Linked DNA regions of Variovorax paradoxus. The protein of the gene in region 2 interacts with the protein of the main gene of each other region in a pairwise test. Links are inferred from orthologs where the notes say so. Each region holds a gene or a part of one and is shown on either strand. Other genes may lie near its edges.

Evidence for each region.
Region 1: the proteins of cysE (region 2) and cysK interact in binary tests that used the Escherichia coli proteins (3 or more experiments, as listed by UniProt). The link is inferred for Variovorax paradoxus from one-to-one orthologs.

The regions. Positions count from the first base shown.
Region 1 is NZ_JAUSXG010000001.1:4,378,975-4,382,130, reverse strand. What follows is about bases 253-3,092. They hold cysK (cysteine synthase A), read right to left. Parts: upstream 2,213-3,092; coding sequence 1,292-2,212; downstream 253-1,291. Other genes in these bases: QFZ42_RS21030 (hypothetical protein), read right to left, coding at 2,711-3,092; QFZ42_RS21045 (NAD(P)/FAD-dependent oxidoreductase), read right to left, coding at 253-1,219. Also shown: more of QFZ42_RS21045, read right to left, coding at 1-252; more of QFZ42_RS21030, read right to left, coding at 3,093-3,156.
Region 2 is NZ_JAUSXG010000001.1:1,154,403-1,157,569, forward strand. What follows is about bases 208-3,058. They hold cysE (serine O-acetyltransferase), read left to right. Parts: upstream 208-1,162; coding sequence 1,163-1,954; downstream 1,955-3,058. Other genes in these bases: QFZ42_RS05410 (inositol monophosphatase family protein), read right to left, coding at 208-259; QFZ42_RS05415 (RNA methyltransferase), read left to right, coding at 384-1,142; cadR (Cd(II)/Pb(II)-responsive transcriptional regulator), read right to left, coding at 1,974-2,444; QFZ42_RS05430 (heavy metal translocating P-type ATPase), read left to right, coding at 2,515-3,058. Outside these bases: more of QFZ42_RS05410, read right to left, coding at 1-207; more of QFZ42_RS05430, read left to right, coding at 3,059-3,167.

The DNA.
Region 1 (3,156 bases), 3.2 Mb from region 2 along the record:
GCTGCAGCGCGATGCCCGCGAGCGCGTCGCCCGCGGTCTCCGCCGTCCAGCCGGGAAAGTCGCGCGGGTCGATGCCCACCACGATGCCCGCGTTGGCGTTGCGCTCGTTGCGCGAGTACTGGCTCATGCCGTTGGTGACCACGCGGCCCGGCTCGCTCGTGGCCGCCACCACGGTGCCGCCCGGGCACATGCAGAAGCTGTAGACCGAGCGGCCGTTGCTCGCGTGGTGCACCAGCTTGTAGTCGGCCGCGCCGAGCAGCGGATGGCCCGCATGCCGGCCCCAACGCGCACGGTCGATGAGGCCCTGCGGGTGTTCGACCCGAAAGCCGATGGAGAAGGGCTTGGCCTCGATGTGCACGCCGCGCGCGTGCAGCATGGAAAAAGTGTCGCGCGAGCTGTGGCCGAGCGCCATCACCACGTGGTCGGCGCGCAGTTCGCTACTCTGGCCGGTCGTCTGGTCGAGCACGGTGAGTCCGCGAAGGTGCTTGCCGGTGGGGCCGTCCTCGATGTGCACGTCGGTCACGCGTTGCTCGAAGCGGATTTCACCGCCCAGCGCGACGATCTGCTCGCGGATGTTCTCCACCACCTTCACCAGCTTGAAGGTGCCGATGTGCGGATGCGCGACGTAAAGAATCTCTGGCGGCGCACCGGCCTTGACGAACTCTTCCATCACCTTGCGGCCGAGGAAGCGCGGGTCCTTGATCTGGCTGTAAAGCTTGCCGTCCGAAAAAGTGCCGGCGCCGCCTTCGCCGAACTGCACGTTCGACTCGGGGTTGAGCGTGCTCTTGCGCCACAGGCCCCAGGTGTCGCGTGTGCGCTGGCGCACGGTCTTGCCGCGTTCGAGCACGATGGGTTTGAAGCCCATCTTCGCGAGCATCAGCGCCGCGAAGATGCCGCAGGGGCCGAAGCCGATCACCACCGGCCGGGGCGCGCCTTCGGGCGCATGCGCCGGCGGCGTGTAGCGCATGTCGGGCGAAGGCTGGATGTGCGGATGGCCGGCGTGCCTGGCGAGCAATGCGGCTTCCAGTTCGGCGTCGGCGAGCTGCACGTCGACGATGTAGACCTGCAGCAGTTGCGGCTTGCGCGCGTCGAAGCTGCGCTTGAACACCTTGAACTCGCGCACGCCGGAGACCGGCGTATCGAGGGCAGTGGCAATGGCTTGGGGGAGCGCCGCGTCGTCGTGGTCGAGCGGCAGTTTGATTTCAGAAATTCTCAGCATGTCGGTGTGGCTTGTGGTTATCAAGCAGACCGCAGATTTTACGCGCCCGGGGCGCTATGAAAGAGATAGCTGTCAGCCCGGCAGGAAACCTTCGACCGAGAGGTAGCGCTCGCCGGTGTCGTAATTGAAGCCCAGCACCACCGCATCGGGTGCCAGCGTCGGCAGCTTCTGCGCAATGGCCGCGAGCGTGGCGCCGGACGAAATGCCCACGAGCATGCCTTCCTCGACCGCGCAGCGGCGGGCCATTTCGCGCGCCGGTTCGGCGTCGACCTGCAGCACGCCGTCGAGCAGCGAGGTGTCGAGGTTCTTCGGAATGAAGCCGGCGCCGATGCCCTGGATCGGGTGCGGCGAGGGCGCGCCGCCGGAGATGACCGGCGAGGCCACCGGCTCCACCGCGAACACCTGCAGCTTCGGCCACTTCTTCTTGAGCACCCGCGCCACGCCCGTGATGTGGCCGCCGGTGCCCACGCCGGTGATCAGCACGTCGATGCCGTCCGGGAAGTCGGCCGCAATTTCCTCGGCCGTGGTGCGCATGTGCACGTCGACGTTGGCGGGGTTGTTGAACTGCTGCGGCATCCACGCGCCCGGCGTGCCGGCCACGATTTCCTCGGCGCGGGCGATGGAGGCCTTCATGCCGCCAGCGCGCGGCGTCAGGTCGAAGGTGGCGCCGTAGGCCAGCATCAGGCGGCGGCGCTCCACCGACATGCTGTCGGGCATCACCAGGATCAGCTTGTAGCCCTTCACGGCCGCGACCATCGCCAGGCCGATGCCGGTGTTGCCCGAGGTGGGCTCGACGATGGTGCCGCCGGGCTTCAGCGCGCCCGATTTTTCGGCGTCTTCGACCATCGAGAGCGCGATGCGGTCCTTGATGGAGCCGCCGGGGTTCGCTCGCTCGGATTTGATCCACACCTGCTGCTTCGCATTGCCGAACAGGCGGTGGATGCGGATGTGCGGCGTGTTGCCGATGGTCTGGAGGATGTTCTCGGCCTTCATTGGATCTCCTTGGGCGTTGTTGGCAGGGCAGGGCAGGGCAGGTCGGTCGAAGCGACATTGTGAGTCGGCCCGCCGGCGGATGCGAGGGGATCAGGCGATAATCCCCTTCGTGAAGCACGCCAGACCGCCGCTGGTGCAAGCCCGAAAGGGGCGACGCCGCAAGGCGCCGCGTCGAAAGACCGCACTGGAGGAACGTCCGGACTGCACAGGACAGCGCAGGAGTTAACGACTCTCCACCGCGAGGTGAGGATCAGAGCAACAGAGACGAGCCGATTTAGTTCGGGTGAAACGGGCAATCTCTGCGCGCAGCAACACCAAGTAGGCCAGTATCGAGGTGGTTCCGCTGAGCTGGCGGGTAGGTGGCATCGAGCCGTTTGGCGACAAACGGCCCAGAGTAATGGCGGTCACGTTGGGGGCAACCTCAACGCACAGAATCCGGCTTATCGGCGGGCTTCACACTTTTTCTTTCGCTGGCGGCCGCGGGCCGCCGCCAGCGGCTCAGCGCGTAAACAGCCAGCCGCCCTTCGGCTGGCGCATCAGTTCATGCCGCTTCACGGAGCGCTCCTCGCCGTCGTCGCCCACGTAGACCACGTCGAAGCGCAGCAGCTTCGGCGACACCATCTTCCAGTTCTGGATGCGCTTGACGGTCACGCAGGCCGTCTTGTCGTGGTACTGCATTTCCGCCATCGGCCCGCCCTGAAAGCCCGTGCCGTCGAACAGCCGGCCCGGCGCCGCGAAGGGGTTGAGCACGGCGCCGTTGCGCGCGGTGATGCAGCCTTCGGTCCGCACAAAAGACTCGATGGCCGGCGCCGCGCTGCGCACGACCTTGGCCACGGCCGGCGTCGGCGGCTTGGCGACGATCGCCTCGCGGATGCGTTCCACCTGCTCCTCGGTGATCGGCGCGAGCCCGCTGGGCGACACAACCGGCGGAGGCGCCGCTGGCG
Region 2 (3,167 bases):
AGACGTAGTCCGAATCCTTGGCACCATGCTGGGTGCCCGATTCTTCGGCCAGGATGCCGTGCCCCGGATACGCGCCAAGCAGCGTTTCGATGATGACCTGCTCGCTGGCGTGGTCGACTTCGGTGACGAAGTCGTTGACCTGCTTTTGCGAAATGCGCACGGCCTCGACGTCGAGGGCGGCACGGTTGATGATTGCGCCGGCGGCGCGTGCGGCCTTGACGGCCACATTGAGCATGGGATGCAGGTTGGGGGACGACATTCTGGATTGTGAGAAGAACGGTGGGAGTGGTCCCCCTCTGAAGGCGACCCTGCGGCCCGGCGATGCGGGCGGCGAGAATCGGTCATTTTACCGGCTCCGCCCGTTTCGTGTCTCCAAACCCTCCATGCGCACCCGTTTTATCCTGATCCAGACCAGCCATGCCGGCAATGTGGGCGCCGCCGCCCGCGCCATGAAGACCATGGGTTTCGACGACCTCGTGCTGGTGGCGCCCAGGTGGGCCAACGTGCTTCGGCGGGAAGAAACCATCCAGCGCGCCAGCGGCGCGCTCGACGTGCTGACCAACGCCCGGATCGTCGCAACGCTCGACGAAGCGCTCGACGGCATCACCCACCTGTGCGCCACCGCGATGATTCCGCGCGACTTCGGCCCTCCCACGCGCACCCCGCGCGAGCACCTGGAACCGCTCGCGAAGCAGGGCGATCAGCACGTGGCTTTCCTGTTCGGCTCCGAACGCTTCGGGATGCGCAACGAGGACGTTTACCGCTGCAACGTGGCGCTGAGCATTCCGACCGACCCGGCCTTCGGTTCGCTGAACCTTGGCGCCGCCATTCAGGTGGTGGCCTACGAATGGCGCCTGGCGCTGGGCGGCTACGAAGTGCGCGACGCCACCGCGCCGATCGCGGCGGCCGATGCGAAAGCGGTGGCGGGCATGCTCGAGCATTGGGAGCGTTCGCTGGTGGAAATCGGCTTTCTCGACCCGCAGGCGCCCAAAAAGCTGATGCCCCGGCTGCAGCAGCTTTTCAACCGCGCGCAGCCCACGCCCGAGGAAATTCACATCCTTCGCGGCATTGCCAAGGCCATGGCCGACGCCGCCCACGCGTCTAAAACCCCATCGCCCGTACGCGAAGACCCCGCGCTTTAGACTGCCCGGGCCCTATCGATATAACGACAACAAAGGCAGCGATGTTTTCTCGATTGCGCGCCGACATCCGGTGCATCCTCGAACGCGACCCGGCCGCACGCAGCGCCTGGGAAGTGATCACGGTCTACCCCGGCTTCCACGCCGTGGTGCTGCACCGTTGGGCACACGCCTGTTGGACGCACGGCTTCAAGTGGCCGGCCCGCTTCATCGCGCACTGGGCGCGCTGGCTCACGGGCATCGAGATCCACCCGGCGGCCAAGCTCGGCGAGCGGGTGTTCTTCGACCATGCCATGGGCGTGGTGGTGGGCGAAACCGCCGAGATCGGCGACGGCTGCACCATCTACCAGGGCGTGACGCTGGGCGGCACCTCGCTCTACAAAGGCACCAAGCGGCACCCGACCCTGGGGCGCAACGTGGTGGTGAGCGCGGGGGCCAAGGTGCTGGGCGGCTTCCTCGTCGGCGACGGTGCCAAGATCGGCAGCAACGCGGTGGTCATCAAGCCGGTGCCGGCAGGGGCGACCGCGGTGGGCATTCCCGCACGCATCATTCCGTCGAAGGCCGGCGAGAGCGCCGACGTGGCCGCGCCGCAGAAGTTTTCCGCCTACGGCATCACGCAGGACGACGATCCGCTGAGCCAGGCGATGCGCGGGTTGATCGACAGCGCCGCGGGGCAGGAACACCAGATCGCGCTGCTGTGGCAGGCCATCGAGAAGCTGTCTGCGCATCCGGGCACCAAAGACTGCGTGCCTTGCGATGCGGCGCGTGACGAGAGCTTCGAGGCGGAGAAGCTCACCCAGCTCATCGGCAAGTAGCGGGGCCTGCGAGGCCGATTCAGGCCGATCGCTTCGGGGGTGCGTGCAGCGATCCATGCACATGCCCCGCGTGCTGCCCGAAAGGCTCTGTGGCGAGCTCGGCGGTGTCCAGCTCTTGCAGGATGCCGCAGTTCTGCGCCGATTCGGGGCCGCAGCACTGGAGCCGCAGTGCCTTCAATTGCTTCTCCAGCGTCTTGAGTTCGGAAATGCGCGCGGCCACGTGGCCGATGTGGTCGTCCAAGAGCTGGTTGACCTCGCCGCAGTCTTCTCCTGGCGCATCGCGAAACCGCAGCAGGCTGCGGATTTCGTCGAGCGTCATATCGAGCGAACGGCAGCGGCGGATAAAGCCCAGCCGCTGCGCATGCTCGTCGTCGTAGATGCGGTAGTTGCCTTCGGTGCGCGCCGGCTCGGGCAGCAGCTGCTCGCGCTCGTAGTACCGGATGGTTTCCACCGGCGTGTTCGCGGCCTTGGCCAGTTCTCCGATTTTCATGATGCGGCAAGAATGAAGTGGCGAATCGTCGTTTGACTCTACACCTGCTTCAGGGTTTCCAATGGCTTTCATGACGAACCAGAATGCCCTGAAGCCCGTGGCGCCGCATGCTCATCGGCAGCCGCCGGCCCCTGCCGAAACAGCGTGCTGCGGCAGCTCCGCCTGCGGATCGGTGTCCGCGCCCATCCACGCAGCCGACGTTCCGAAAGGCGCTTTGCTGTTTCGCATTCCCACCATGGACTGCGCCGTCGAAGAGTCCGAGATTCGCCGCGCGCTCGAGCCCGTCCGCGGCATCAGCGGGCTGCGCTTTCGCCTCGGCGAACGCACGATGGCGATCACGGCCGATGGCACCGCGTTGCCCGATGCGCTCGAAGCCATCCGCAAGGCCGGGTTCAAGCCCGAGCCGCTGAACGATGCGGCCGGCGCGCAGCCTGCTGCCGGCATGGCGCGCCGCACCGGCCTCTTCACGCCCGAGCTTTTGCGGCTGGTTGCCGCGCTGGTGCTGGCGATTGCGGCCGAGACAATTTCATTTTTCGCGCCGGAGGGCGCCGGGTTCACGGCAGCGGAGATGGGGCTGGCGCTCGCCGCCATCGCCCTCGCCGGACTCGACACCTACAAGAAGGGCTTCGCGGCACTGGTCCGCGGGCGGCTGAACATCAATGCCCTGATGGCGGTGGCCGTCACGGGCGCCTTCCTGATCGGCCAATGGCCCGAGGCCGCGAT